DNA from 2 places in the Corynebacterium pseudodiphtheriticum genome. Region 1 is predicted to be linked to the other one. Evidence: predicted binding sites of a transcription regulator. Region 1 holds the regulator's gene; the other holds the start of a gene.
The links. Region 1 encodes LexA, which represses DNA repair genes until DNA is damaged. Its sites were predicted from a motif close to CGAACANNTGTTCG; they were not measured.
Positions count from the first base shown of each region.

Region 2: a site for LexA is predicted at 4,279-4,292, ahead of L9H78_RS08270 (error-prone DNA polymerase). Genes of this name have one in related genera too.

Region 1 is NZ_CP091864.1:1,356,402-1,364,158, forward strand. It holds gene hrpA (ATP-dependent RNA helicase HrpA) at 1-528, shown strand, start outside; gene nrdR (transcriptional regulator NrdR) at 564-1,019, opposite strand; gene L9H78_RS06080 (hypothetical protein) at 1,110-1,436, opposite strand; gene lexA (transcriptional repressor LexA) at 1,717-2,430, shown strand; gene L9H78_RS06090 (DeoR/GlpR family DNA-binding transcription regulator) at 2,478-3,257, shown strand; gene L9H78_RS06095 (uracil-xanthine permease family protein) at 3,290-4,552, opposite strand; gene hflX (GTPase HflX) at 4,588-6,240, opposite strand; gene L9H78_RS06105 (hypothetical protein) at 6,320-7,090, shown strand; gene L9H78_RS06110 (hypothetical protein) at 7,213-7,752, shown strand.
Region 2 is NZ_CP091864.1:1,849,181-1,856,937, forward strand. It holds gene L9H78_RS08265 (ABC transporter substrate-binding protein) at 1-919, shown strand, start outside; gene L9H78_RS08270 (error-prone DNA polymerase) at 997-4,245, opposite strand; gene L9H78_RS08275 (MetQ/NlpA family ABC transporter substrate-binding protein) at 4,462-5,367, shown strand; gene L9H78_RS08280 (methionine ABC transporter ATP-binding protein) at 5,490-6,566, shown strand; gene L9H78_RS08285 (methionine ABC transporter permease) at 6,563-7,237, shown strand; gene arsB (ACR3 family arsenite efflux transporter) at 7,365-7,757, opposite strand, start outside.

The DNA.
Region 1 (7,757 bases):
AGCCCCGATGAATTCGAGAAACTGAAAGCCGCTATCGGAGGAAAACTCCCACGCGAAGTACGTCAAGCCGTCGTCACATTGGCACCCGGATTGGTGCGGTATTCTGCACTCGCCGACGAGCTAAGCAACTGGGAAGGCCCAGCGATTGATGATATGAGAGGTCAATTGGATTTCTTATTCCCCAAGCAAGCTATCAGCACCCACGGAATACAACAGCTACGTCATCTGCCTCGGTATTTGCGAGCGATAGAAATTCGTTTATCTGACATGACAACTGCCCCAGACAAGGATGGAGAACGCCAAGACATTATCGATGACTGCCACGCTTATTTAGAGAATCGCCTACGCCGACTTCCTTCCGGAGCGGAAAGATCTTCGGCGGTGGCAAAAATTCGGTGGATGATCGAAGAATTACGAGTGAGCTTATTCGCACAGCGCTTGGGAACTGCACATCCTGTTTCTGCGCGACGTATCCACAAAGCTATCGATGCCCTCGGGAAAAATTCTCCAACTAAAGCACAAAAGTAACAGCACTGCACTGCTGTTACTTAGACCGAATGTAATTAGTCTTCGCGTTCACGGCGGCGCATCAATCGGATTTCTGATTCGAAATCCTGTGCGCTGTCGAACGATTTATAGACCGAGGCAAAACGCAAATAAGCAACTTCGTCGAGTTCACGAAGGGGTTCCAAGATAGCCAGACCGATAGCGTTTGCATCAACCTGAGAGCTGCCGTGCCCGCGAACAGTTTCTTCAACCTGCTGTGCCAGTCGTTTCAAAGAATCTTCGGTAACAGGCCGCCCTTGGCAGGCGCGGTGGACACCGCGGATGAGCTTGTCGCGCGAAAACGGCTCGGTCAACCCATTTCTCTTGGTCACCAGCAATACTGATTTTTCTACAGTCGTAAAACGCCCTTGACATTCGGTACATTCCCGACGTCGGCGTATGGCAACACCGGCATCAACTAGGCGCGAATCTACGACTCTGGACTGTTCATGGTGACAGAATGGGCAGTACACAGCCTAGTCATCCTCCTTGTATCGTAAGCCTTCAAGAGATTCACTAAGACACCCGAACGGTTAATAGCAATCACTAACGATCTTAGGCATCTAAGCTGCACCAACGAAAACTCCCAGCGCCATAATCAGCCCTAGCACTACTCCCATCAAATACGGTGCTATACCAACCGCAGGTCGAGGTTGTGCCGTCCGAGACAGCTGTAGACTACCTTGCTCCAGATCATCCGGAACCAGCGAAATTGGCTGCAAGGTGTAAATCATTTCACGGGGATGCTCATTCGTACATTGCTGGGGCTCCCACTGCGCAACAGGGGAAACAACATTGTTAGATCTATGATTAGAAACCATAACCACGCGCGGGGACGTACCCCGGTCTATGCGAATCATGACGACAGTCCACGCTCCTTCTGAACTCATGCGATTAATTGGACTAGTAACTTCGGCTAGCTACCGAATACCAGCTCACCACCGACCGACTACCGCCTAGCGGTTCAATCGGCTTGCACTGAATCCTATAAAGTGAGTCTCACACCACCCCCCACAAAAACTAGTAATTGTGTTCGATTAGTACTTCGATTAGACTCGGATTCACCACACGGAAGCAATTTTCCATCTACATTCGATATCCAAGATGTGAACTACAGCATTAAGGTTGTTCATATTGGACGATCGTTGACGAGAATTTAAGGAGTTATGCATGCCGCGCCCACGCACTTCATCAGCACCGAAACCTACCTTCGAACAACTCTCCGACCGACAACGCCGCATCCTGGAAGTTATCCGTGATGCTGTCATGCTGCGTGGATACCCTCCGAGCATTCGGGAAATTGGTGATACCGCCGGCCTGCAATCCACATCATCTGTGGCATACCAGTTAAGACAGCTGGAAGAAAAAGGCTTTTTACAGCGGGACCCAAACAAACCTCGCGCCATGATCGTGCGCAATATGCCGGAGACGAAAAAACCAGGTAGGCGCACAAATAACGCAGAACGCAACGTTAATAGCGGGTCGCAAGCACCAACAGATGCTTCTGGTTATTCCTACGTCCCCGTATTAGGACGTATCGCTGCCGGTACTCCTATTACCGCAGAAGAGAATATCGACTCGTATTACCCCATGCCGAAAGAGATCGTCGGTGGCGGAGATCTCTTCATGTTGCAAGTCGTTGGTGAGTCCATGAAAGACGCTGGGATCTTAGACGGCGACTGGGTGGTTGTACGCTCACAAAAAGTGGCCGAAGTCGGCGAATTCGTTGCCGCGCTATTAGACGGTGACGAAGCCACCGTCAAAGAATTTCACCGCGATTCGTCCGGAATTTGGCTACTACCCCACAACGACGCATTTAGCCCTATTCCCGGTGATGAAGCCGAAATAATGGGCAAGGTTGTTTCTGTGATGCGCAAACTTTAACCCGAGATTGGCCCACTCCGGCTCAGCAGAAAGGACACTATACAAACATGTACGCCGAGGAACGACGCCGTCATATTGCTTCCCTGGCGGCAGTCGATGGTTGGGTCAAAGTTGGGTCTCTTGCCGAGCGCTTCGCAGTAACCTCGGAGACAATTCGTCGGGATCTTGCGGCTCTCGATGCAATTGGAGCCGTTCACCGTGTACGCGGCGGCGCACGTGCAGCGCACAGCTATCAGACCTCAGAGGTGCCATTGGCCGATCGAAATCGTTCGGCCACAGAAGCGAAGCTCGCTATCGCAACAGCAGCCTTAGACTTTGTTCCGGAATCCGGCACAATTTTTATCGGGGCTGGAACCACCAATAATTCACTGGCGGAATTTTTAGGGCAAACGGAACGCGCAGCCAACCTCAATATCATCATCAACAGTTTGCCGGGCGCCTTGAGCCTTGCTTCCTACGGTCTCGATAATGTCCAACTACTAGGCGGAACCGTGCGCGGTATGACCCAATCCATCGTCGGTCCCACCGCTTTGCGCTATTTAGCTTTACAAAGAGCCAGCGTCGCTTTCATCGGTACAGATGCCCTGACTGTGGAACATGGATTATCCACTGCAGACACCCAAGAAGCGGCTATCAAAACCGCATTTATGACGAACGCTGAAAAGGTCGTAGTGCTTTGCGATTCCAGCAAGCTTGGTCGAGATTACCTCGTTAGTTTCGCAACCATCCGAGATATCGATGTGTTGATCACTGACTCTGCAGCACCAGATTCTCTCGTTACTGCTGTAAAGAAACAAGGTGTGAACGTCATCGTCGTCCAACGTTAACGTAACCCTGTCCCATGGCCACTTAGGTTGCATTAGGCCTGCCCCTCTCCGATTCGCCCATATAGACAACGCATAATCGGATACAGCACCATGATTCCTACTGACCCCCAGGCGATACCTTCTAGCTCGATTGGGCCAACAGAGAGCGTTAAATTGCCGATCCCCGCAACCAAGGCAATCGCAGCAGCAGTCAGGTTCACCGGGTTATTGAAGTTGACTTTGTTGTCCATCCAGATGCGTACACCCAACATGCCAATCAAGCCGTAGAGTAACAGCGTGACGCCTCCCAGCACTCCCACCGGGATGCTGAAGATCAACGCCCCAAATTTCGGGATAAATGCTAGCGCAACCGCTCCCAATGCTGCTACCCAATATGCAGCAGTCGAATAGACCTTGGTCGCAGCCATGACCCCAATATTTTCCGCATAAGTGGTTGTGCCTGAGCCACCTGCACCACCAGCCAAAGTAGTAGCTAACCCATCAGCGAGTAAGGCGTCTCCAGCCAGGTGGTCAACATTGCGACCCGTCATCGCAGACACGGCCTTCACGTGGCCCACGTTTTCTGCGATCAGCACCACCAACACCGGCAGCGTGGTTAGCACGACCGAAAGCTGAAATTCCGGTGTATGGAATTCCGGAATTCCGACCCACGGTGCATTTTCAATCGCTTGTGCAGCCTCGGCATCAACCTCCCCGGTGATAGCGGCAAAAATCCACCCTGCAACCACTCCAATGAGGATGCTCAACCTGCTGATCATACCGCGTCCAGCCACCGTAGCGACTACAATCACGCCCAGAGTAATACCAGCAACCAGTGGTTGAGTTTGGAAATTTTCTGTCGCAGTCGGTGCTAGATTAAGTCCGATCAAAGCCACAATCGCACCAGTCACCGCAGGAGGTAACACAGCATCAATCACTGAACGGCCGGCAAGTTTCACCAGCAGCCCTACCAACATAAGCACGATGCCGGTAACGAAAATTCCGCCCAGCTGCGCGCCAATACCGTGCTGCTGTGAGGCAATCAGCGGTGCGATGAAGGCGAACGAGGAGCCAAGATACGACGGCAACCGGTTGCGGGTAATGAGCAAGAACAGCATCGTGCCCAAACCAGAAAACAACAGTGTGGTGTTGACCGGGAAGCCTGTCAGAGTCGGAACCAACAAAGTCGCCCCAAACATCGCAAAGACATGCTGAATGCCAATGCCTATTGTCCGGGGCCACGAGAGCCGTTCCTCAGGCGCAACAACTGCGCCTTTGTTTATCTTCTTACCGTCACCGTGTAGCGTCCAGCCCATCGAAGTAGTCACGGTTAGTCATTATTGTCGGCGGCTTAGCTGGTTTGGTAATCGGATTCGAATTCTGCAAGTTCTTTCGCCATCACCGCTGGTAGACGGACATCAATTACCGTGCCTTCTGCATTGTAGCTTTCGCTGTGCACTGTACCGTACTCGTGAACACGAGAAACAAGGTCACCTCGGGTGTATGGAATTTCCAGCAGCATCCGGGTATCCAGCGAATTCAAAAATAGCTCCACTCTGCCAGAAAGCTCAGCAATCCCTTCCCCCGTTTTCGCAGAGACATACACAACGTTGTCTCTTTCCAGCACGTGACGCATCTCGGCTAGCACTAGTGGATCTGCTGCATCAATCTTGTTCATCACAATAATTTCCGGAGGAGCCTGCTGGCCGGTTTCTTCGACAATATCGCTGATGACCTTGTTCACAGCTGTAATTTGTTTCAACGGGAATGGATCTGCAGCATCGACCACGTGCAGCATCACATCAGCCGCAAGCACTTCTTCCAACGTCGATTTAAACGCTTCCACAAGTTGCGTCGGTAGGTGGCGCACGAAACCGACGGTGTCAGTGAAAACGACGCTGCGACCGTCGCCAAGCTGAGCTTTCCGGGTCGTCGGATCAAGAGTCGCAAACAATGCATCTTCGACAAGTACGCCGGCATCAGTCATCGCATTAATCAAAGAGGACTTTCCAGCGTTCGTATAGCCAGCAATCGCGATTTGTGGCACCAAAGAGCCTTGCCGACGAGCACGCTTAACCTCCCGGGCGGTTTTCATCCCGGCTAATGATTTACGCAATCGCGCCATTTCTGCGCGAATCCGGCGACGGTCAGTCTCAATCTTAGTTTCACCCGGACCACGCAAGCCCACACCGCCATTAGAACCGGCACGACCACCAGCCTGGCGGGACAGGCTGCCACCCCAACCTCGGGTGTGGGTGTAAAGATATTCAAGTTGTGCGAGCGAGACTTGGGCTTTGCCTTCCTTGGACTTCGCATGCTGGGCAAAAATGTCCAAAATCAGCATCGTTCGGTCAATAACCTTGGTATCAAGCTCGCGTTCCAAAGCCGTGAGCTGGCCTGGGTTAAGCTCGCCGTCACAGATAACGGTGTCCGCACCATATTCCTGAACCAGTGACTTCAACTGTTGTACCTTACCCGAGCCAATGAATGTCCCGGAGTCAGGCGAATCACGCTTTTGGTACAAAATTTCTAGCACCTCAGCGCCGGCGGTCTCAGCCAAAGCAGCTAGTTCTTCTAGTGTCGCCTCCAATTCGGCGACAGTTCCTTCTGTCCATACACCAACGAGGATTACTTGCTCGAGACGAAGCTTTCGATATTCGACTTCGTAGCCATCAGTGGTGTCCTCCGTGCGAATAGTGGTATCCCGAGTCACGCGACGGAACGCGTTTCGTTCCGCCAAATCCATATCTCCGGTAGTCGGCGCACTATCTCTAGAATTGTCTCCAGAGCCCTGGTCACTACGAATGGCCTCAGATTTCCCAGCCGCAATTTCACTCAAAGCATCTTGCGCGTCAGTGATTGCGAAAGAATCCTGTGCTTCATTATCTTTGAATGCTGCTTCGAGGAGTTCATCATGCGCAGCGTTAGAGGATTTAGAGGAATTATGCTTGGCGTCAACATTTTTAGAGCCAGCAGAAAAACTATGTGAAAAATTCTTTGTCATCTTGTCTCCCATTATGCCAGCCACATCGCTATAAATCGAGGTTTCGCAGCTTTTCCGGTATTCGCTACACTGGGGCGCTATGACGGCGACGAAACAAACCAACTTATCCGCGATCGGTATGCACTTCGATAACTGGCAGGATGCCGTCGAAGCAGCCATCGCCAGCAACCAGCTCATGGTCACCGGAGAAGTCCGCGGTGGCCAGTTGGTGCAATTCAACGACTCTTCCGGCGCACAGCTCAACATTCTGGCTGTAGAGCCATTTTCTACTTTCGTTGGTTTCAATTCGTTAAGCCAGAGTTATGCTCACGTCGAAATGATCAACGACGTGCTCAGCCTGTGCGAAATTATTGATCCGCAAGGAACGCCCGTAGCAACCGTGACTGCACACCTAGCACAGGGGCCATTGCTTGCCGATGAACCTGCGCAGCCATGGCAGCAAGTCACCATGGCGGTGCTTGCCGACGACGTCGAAGTCATTTCCGATGCCGCCACGTGGCAACAGCGCAACCCGGACGGACAGCTTGGCTCTGTCAGTTCTCGTGGTGCTGCGGTTATCGAGTCTGGTTCTGGAGCACAAACCCCAGATGCCGCCACGACTTTTTCCGGTCAAGTAATCCAGTCCACCACGTTGCGCAACCAGCTGACCGGACAGGAATTTCATCATCTCGTATTGGATGCCCAGTTCCCACTGGACGTTTGCATCGCCACCGATGCATTAGCAACAGTTCCAGAAAAGGGGCAGATTGTGCACGGTAATGGTACGTTGACCGCTGCAATCCTTGCCCCTAGCGGCGGTTGTGGATCTGGCGGCTGCGGTTCCGGCGGCTGTGGCTGCGGCGGACACTAGTGCCCCAGGCACAAGCACAAACACTGTAGTAGATATAGGCTGGTAAGCGGACCCGAGGTATACCAACGATCGACTATCAAGCAGCAGCTTTGTATGTCACGCTAGTTTTTTTAGGTTAGGTTATGTCTTCAACTACCCCCGGCGGTTATTCTCGCCAACGCATCGGCATCATCATTGTCGCGTTGTTGGCGAGCTTCCTGGTGTGGTGGTGGTTGAAAGCCGCCGGAATTATCCTGGTGTTGGTAATCGGCGTCTTAGCCTGGTACTACGTTTCTTCGCGGCCCTCCTCAAACGAGGTACAAGCACTACGTGCCTCGATCAAGCTTTCACTCGACGAATTAGACGATGTGATCGCCGAATACGACGAGTTCGCTTACTCCCAAGAACCGGATTCTCTGGCTGACCGAACCATTCACCGCCCAGAACTGTTAAATAGCGACAGCGATGAGCCAGAGATCGAACGTTTTCACTACGAGTATTCCACTGCACAGCGCTATCGCAACCGAATGCATGCACATCTAGCTAACCCCCGCTTGGGAGTAAACCAGCTTGAAAGACTATTAAAAATTTCGGACGAACGAGTGTCCAATCTCCGGGAACATTGGTTCGCCGCGCGTCGTGCCGCCCAGCGCAAAGGGCCCGGCTCCACGGGAAGCAACTAACGGTA
Region 2 (7,757 bases), 490 kb from region 1:
ATCCTCGGTTGCTTCGGACGCCGAGAAGTCCGCCAATAAGGATGGCGAATCCCGCACTGTGGATACCGAGCTCGGCGAGGTAGAAGTACCTGCCGACGTCAAATCCGTCGTGGTGCTGACTGGCAGCCGTGACCTCGATATTGCTCTATCTTTGGAGCTGCCGGTCACCGGTTATCCGAAGGCACCAGAGGCGTTTGATTTGGATTCGCCATTGGCTGCAGAAATCAAGCAAGCCGACGAAGATGGCGCAGAAACGCTGTACACCGCTGGTGATGAAGAAGTAGACATCGACGCTATTAAAAAAGCCGACCCGGACCTAATCATCGGTGCGGTCCAGGATGTCACCCCGATCCACGACGAACTCAAAGAGATCGCCCCAGTACTGCCAATCGGTGATTTTTCCACCGCCACCTGGCAAGATGATTTGATGCTGGTTGCGTCTGCCACCGGCACCGAAGAAAAGGGTGGCAGCCTGATTGCCGATTATGAGAAACGCGTCGGCAAGCTATCGGACAAGTACGCCAAGGTCCTGGCGGACAACAAGTTCGCACCGGTCAGCTACGACGGCGAAGAATTCGTCATCAACGGCACGCGTTTACTCTCGCAGATGCTGCAGGATCTCGGCGCGGAACCTTCGAAGGCATTCAACGAGGCCCTGGAGGGTGTCACTGGCAAGTACTCTGTCGATGAGATTGGCGATGAGCTTGCCGACGTCGATGCCTTGGTGGCCCTGGTCAACGAGAAGTCCGTCTGGCAGTCGCTGCAGTCGAATGCACAGTTCGGCAAGATTCCAGCGGTGAAGAACGAGGCCGTGGTCCGCTCTGATGAGCAGACCCATGAGGGCGCTTATTACTCCGCAATGCATGCCCTTGATGTCATTGAAGAGCTGCTAGAGATGCTGGATGCAGACAGCAAATAAGCTCAACTGATGCGCTCGGCCCAGCTGCATGAGCTGGGCTTTCACTGCATAAGTACAGCTCGGCTGCATAAGCTCAGCTACTGAAAATCCCGCGAGCGCACCGCAAGCAACTCACTGATTTCTAGCGGTTCCAGCCGGTCGGCCACCACGGTGGCTGCCCCGCTGGCGTTTTGCACTATCCCGCGCACCACCAAAGCTTTGGCGGTGCGCGCTAGTCTTTTCTGCCTCTTCCACAACCCCGGCGAAACAATAACGTTAATCAGCCCGGTTTCATCTTCCATTCCCAGAAACGTCGACCCGCTAGCGGTATTCGGGCGTTGCCGGTGGGTAATCATGCCTGCCACGCGGATGCGTTTACCATCTGTAACCCGCAACAAATCCGCAGCACGCAGCACCTGTTGGCCTGCCAACGCATGCCGCAGCAACTCCATCGGCTGGGTATCCGGGGTTATTCCGGTGCTGGCAAGATCTGCCACCAGCATTTCAAAACCACTCATGCCGGGAAGCGCCGGTGCAGCAATCGCCGAAAGCCCCGGCAGCATACCCGGCTGTTCGGTAGCAGCCACACCAGCCACCCATTGCGCTTGCCGACGATCCAGCCCGAGTATTTCCAATGCCCCAGCGCGGGCAAGTGCTTCGACCTCGCGTACTGATGCCCCGGTTCGGCGCACCAGATCGGCTACCGAAGACTGTCGGGACAACGCGGGTTGCGCGGTGACGATAGCTTCAGCGGTGGACGTCGACAAGCCTTTCACAGAACCGAGCCCCAAGCGGATGGCGCCGCTGATCACGCTGGCTTCTACCTGCGAATCCAACACCGAAACTGGCAGGATCTGCACTCCGTGGCGGCGGGCATCCTGAATCAGCGACTGCGGAGAATAAAAACCCATCGGCTGGGCGCGCAGCAGCCCCACACAAAATTCTGCCGGATAGTAGCACTTGAACCAGGCGGAGAAAAACACCAGTGAGGCAAAAGACTGCGAATGCGATTCCGGAAACCCATAAGCTGCAAAGGCTACGATCTTTGACCACAGCTTATAGGCTATTTCTGCCTCGATCTGGTTGGTTTCCCAACATCCGCGCAAAAAGCGTTCTTGCAGCGCAGCCATGCGCTCAGGTGAGCGCTTCGATCCCATCGCCCGTCGGAGGTCATCGGCTTCTGTGCCACTAAAACCTGCGGCATCAACCGCGATATGCATTAATTGTTCCTGAAATAATGGAATTCCCAGGGTTTTTGCCAAAGCTTTTTCCAGCACCGGGTGGTCATAGCTGATCTTTTCCAGGCCATCCCGCCGTCGTAAGTACGGATGCACGGAACCGCCTTGGATCGGCCCGGGGCGAATCAGTGCGACTTCCACCACCAAATCGAAAAAACAGCGAGGTTTTAACCGCGGCAGGGTGTTCAATTGCGCACGTGATTCCACCTGAAATACGCCCACGGCATCAGCCCGGCACAACATGTCATAAACATTGTGGTCTGCTAGGTCAATTTCCCAAAGATTCACGGTATGCCCGTGTTGTTCCTGCACCAGGTCAATCATGTGGTGCAAAGCTTCCAGCATGCCCAGCCCCAACAAGTCGAATTTCACCAAACCTGCGCCCGCGCAGCTATCTTTGTCCCATTGCACGACGCTGCGGCCTTCCATCGCCGCCCACTGCGTGGGCACCACGTCGGTGACTGGCCGGTCGCACAAAACCATGCCCCCGGAATGAATCCCCAAATGGCGTGGTTGTCCCAGGAATTGCTCGGAAAGAGCCACCACATTATTCGGAGGCTCTGTTTTGCCTTGCGCCCAGCTATCTGCGGTGCCTTGTGGGAACCCCAACGCCCGCGCAGCATCACGAACCGCACCTTTCCGGCGGTAAGTAATCACATTAGCCACCTGCGCGGCACGGTCACGCCCGTACGTGGCATAGACGTATTGGATGACTTCTTCCCTGCGAGTGGATTCAATATCAAGGTCAATATCTGGTGGACCATCGCGATCTGCCGACAAGAAGCGTTCGAATAGCAGCTGCGCACTGATTGGTTCCGCGTTGGTGATCCCCAGGCTAAAACACACCACGGAATTAGCTGCCGACCCCCTGCCCTGGGCCAAGATATTCTGTTTCACACAGAAATCAACGATATCCATGACGATCAAAAAATAGCCAGGAAACCCGAGTTTCTCGATAACCCTGAGCTCATGCGCAATCTGGTTTTTAGCTTTCTGATAGACCTGTTCCGGGTACGCCTGGTAGCGTTGCCGGGCCCGCGCAAAGGTCAGCTGCCTTAGCCAGCTCATTTCAGTTTCTCCGTCGGGCACAGCAAAATGCGGTAAGCGCGGAGCCACAATATTCCAACTAAAAGCACATTCTGCAGCAATATCGACGGTTTCTTGCAGCAGCTGTTCCCGCCCCGGAGCTAAACGCAGCATGCCACGGCCATCACGCAACCACTGCGCTCCCATCGGGTGAGTGTGCCAACTAGCGGTGTCCAGTGATTCGCGCTGCGCCAACGCGGCTTTCGCACTAGCCAGACGAGTTTCCTTACGGGTAGCAGCATGTGGGCTGGCGCTAATGATCGCACGAAGGCGCGGCCATCTCCGCGTAGTTTCCCCGTTAGTTCCAGGTGCTTTAAGACCTTGTGTGGCAGCCACTTGCACCAAATTCCCAGATTCTGCAGTTTTCACCGCCGCAGCAGCGGAATCCAGAGCAGCAAAGTGATCAGCGTCTTCCGGTAATAACTTAGATTCATAGTGTAGAACCAAGCTGTCTATTCCGAAGCATTCGATCAAGGTATCGAGCATACTAAGCCAAGAATAATCCACGAGAATATAGCATTGCCCGGCCAATTGCTTGGCCAAAGATTCCAAGCTTGGATACCGCGGGCGTCGATCATCACTAGCCATATGCGCAGCCGCCATCACCCGAGACAACAGACGGTAGCCTTCCGGGGTGCGCACCAGGACGGTAAGACTGCCATGATCCAGACTCAGCCGAGCACCAAAAACAGTCGGCAAACCAGCTTTAGCCGCAGCTTCTGCAAAGACGATGGAACCATAAAAACCGTCACGATCACAGATACCCAACGCGGTCAGCCCCAATTGACAGGCACGTTCCACCAGGGCTTCTGGGTCCGAAGCCCCCGCAAGAAAGCTATAGGAGCTCACCGCAGTCAATTCCGCAAAGGCTGGACCGTCGGCAAGCTTATATCCTGCAGAATCTTGCGAGGTAGAAACAATATCAGCATGTGCGGGCAGCGATACGGGGGCAGGCACTGGATGCCCAGATAAGATCCTTTCCAAACGGGACCACGGCAGGCCCGCACCACCATTGAAATTCATGCGTGCAACCCTACACACAAATCCTCACACATGCGCATAGATTTTCGAACAAAGCATTTTCCGCACGGCCCGTCACGGCGATGGTTGAACGAAAATATAGACAAAGCTGTACAGTGTCTGCTAGATTCCACGTCATTGCATCCACATGCACCAAGGGCCAAACACCGAGGGCCGAAACCGCATGCTGGAAACTCCCATGAAAGGACCCCACACGCTATGAAGATCCGCCGCATTATTGCAGGCAGCACCGCTGCACTGACCGCAGCCACCCTGGTTGCCTGCTCCAGCGATGACTCCGCCAATTCCGCTAACGGTGAAGGCGGATACTCCAAAGACGACACCATCGTCATCGGCACCACTGATGCTTCGATGCCATCGTGGGCAGTATTCGAAGAAGTCGCAGAAGAACACGGCTTCAACATCGACCTGCGCAACTTCGCGGAATATTCCACCCCAAACCCTGCGCTAACCCAGGGCGAGCTGGATACCAACAAATTCCAGCACCTGATGTACTTGGCACAGCACAACATTGGCTCCGGCGATGACCTGGCGCCACTGGTTTCCACAGAGATCTACCCATTGGGCCTGTACTGGAAGGACGCCGAAAAGCTCGACGTCGACCAGATCGAAGGCGAAGAAATCGCCATCCCGAACGACACCGTGAACCAGGGCCGCGCACTGTTGCTGCTGCAAGAAGCTGGCCTGATCAAGCTGACCGGCGGTTCCAAGTACACCCCAACCCCTGCTGATATCGACAAAGACGCTTCCAAGGTCACCGTCACCCCGATCGACGCTGCCCAGACCGCACGCTTGTACGGCGAAGGCCGCCCTGCTGTGATCAACAACTCCTTCCTGGAGAAGGCCAACATTGATCCAAAGGAAGCCATCTTCGAAGATGATCCAAATGGTGAAGGCGCCGAACCATACATCAACCTATGGGCCGTGCGTGCCGACAACGTCGACGATGCTGTACTGAACGAGCTGGCAGAACTGTGGCACGACGAACGCGTCGCAGAAGCTGTACGCGAAGAATCCGGCGGCACCGCCGTGCAAATTAAGCGTTCACGCGCAGAACTGCAAGAGATCCTGGACAAGCTGGAAGAGGAGCTACAGCAAGGCTAATTCAGAGCATATTCGGTACCCATCCGAATATTTCTGACCAGGCTAGTAACGAAATACGCTTAGTCACGGCTAACATAGCTGCGACTAAGCGTTTTCCGTCTAAGAAGAAATGATGGTTTTTCGTGGTAAAACACTCGGGCCAAAGCCCTACTAGCGGAAGTGGCGAACGCCGCGGCACCCGCATCGAATTCACCAACGTCGAAAAAGTCTTTGCGAGCAAGAAGAAAGGCTCTGCGAAGGTCACCGCCGTCGACGATGTCACCTTGACCGTTGAGTCCGGTGAAGTCATCGGCATCATCGGCTATTCCGGCGCAGGTAAATCCACCCTGGTGCGCCTGATCAACGGCCTAGATTCACCAACTTCCGGTTCGCTCAAACTCGACGGCACAGAGATCGTCGGCATGTCCGAAGCAAAAATGCGCGGACTACGCCGCAATATCGGGATGATCTTCCAGCAATTCAACCTGTTTAATTCCCGTACCGCAGCCGCAAATATCGAGTTCCCACTGAAGCTCGCCGGTATCGCAAAAGCCGAACGCAAAAAACGCGTGCAAGAGCTACTCGAATTCGTCGGTCTTGGCGAACGCGGCAACTCCTACCCCGAGCAGCTATCCGGCGGACAAAAACAGCGCGTCGGCATTGCCCGCGCCCTGGCGACAAACCCGTCGCTGTTGCTTGCCGACGAAGCCACCTCCGCACTCGACCCAGAGACCACTCAAGAAATCTTGGAAGTATTGCGGAAAGTCAACCAAGAATTCGGGATCACCATCGTGGTGATTACCCACGAAATGGAAGTCGTGCGCTCCATCGCGGACAAAGTCGCGGTGATGGAAAACGGCTCCGTCGTGGAATACGGCGAGATTTACGAAATCTTTTCTGCGCCAAAAACGGACGTCGCCAAGCGATTCGTCGCTACTGCCCTGCGCAATGAACCGGACTCTATTGAAGCCGATGACCTACTGGCCCACGACGGGCGCCTGTTCACCATCGAGCTGACCGAAAACTCCGGGTTCTTTGAAGCCGCCGCCACGCTGCGTTCAGGCGGTGGTTCCATCAATATCGTGCACGGTGGCGTCACCACCCTGCAGCAGCAGTCCTTTGGCAAGATGACTGTGCGTCTCAACGGCTCTGATGACACCATCGATGAGTTCTACCGCACACTATCCCAGCGCACCCACATTGAGGAGATTAAGCGATGATTTCCGCAGCTGATACCAACTGGGACCGCCTGGGCCCCATGTTTTCCGACGCAATCGTCGACACAGTGGTCATGGTTGCTTTCGCCATGGCTGTCGGCGGCATCCTCGGCCTAGTCACCGGCGTTTTCTTATTCACCACCCGCGAAGGCGGGATCCTGCAGAACAAATTCTTCTACACGGTCCTAAACATCCTGGTGAACTTCGTCCGCCCAATCCCCTTCATCATTTTGCTGGCGTTGCTACAACCAGTGACTGTGGGAGTGATCGGCTCCTCCATTGGCCGTGAATCCGCGGCATTTGTGATGGGGATTGCCGCAACCTTCGCCGTCGCCCGTATCGTCGAACAGAACCTAGTCGCGATCGATCCCGGCATTATCGAAGCTGCCCGCGCAATGGGTGCTGGCCCGTGGCGAATCATCACCCGCGTGATCCTCCCCGAAGCCCTGGGGCCATTGGTCCTGGGTTACACCTTCATCTTCATCGCGATCGTCGACATGTCCGCCATGGCCGGTTACGTCGGCGGCGGTGGTTTGGGTGACTTCGCCATCGTCTACGGACACCGCGCCTTCAACTACGAGGTCACACTGGTTGCTACTGCCGTGATCATCCTGATGGTGCAGGCCGCGCAGTTCTTCGGCAACTGGTTGTCCAAAAAGATCATGCGGCGCTAAATCATCTGGCGCTAGATCATGCGACCCTAAATCATCTGGCGCTAGTCTCCGCACTCTTTACTACCACCCAGCCCGGCTTAGCCGCCGGGCTTTTCCATACGCACAGCACCTAACGCACAGCACCTAATTACACACAACTGCGGTCAGGTTGCTGTCCCGTAGCTGGCGCGGTCATGCCCGGCAAGGTTGCATCACCAGGGAAAAGCCTTGGCCCCACCCACAACATGACGTAAACCAACCCGACAAGCACAGGAATCTCGACCATCGGACCTATTGTTCCAGCTAACGCTTGTGCGGAATGCGCTCCGAAAGTACCGATGGATACGGCAATAGCCAATTCGAAATTATTTCCGGCAGCTGTAAACGACACCGACGAAGACTGCGCATAATTCATCCCCACCAGTTTTGACACAACCAACGACACAGCAAACATCCCAACAAAATAAAGAAGCAATGGGACGGCTACACGAACTACTGCCGTCGGTTGCGCTGCAATGTGTTCACCCTGCAGGGAAAACAA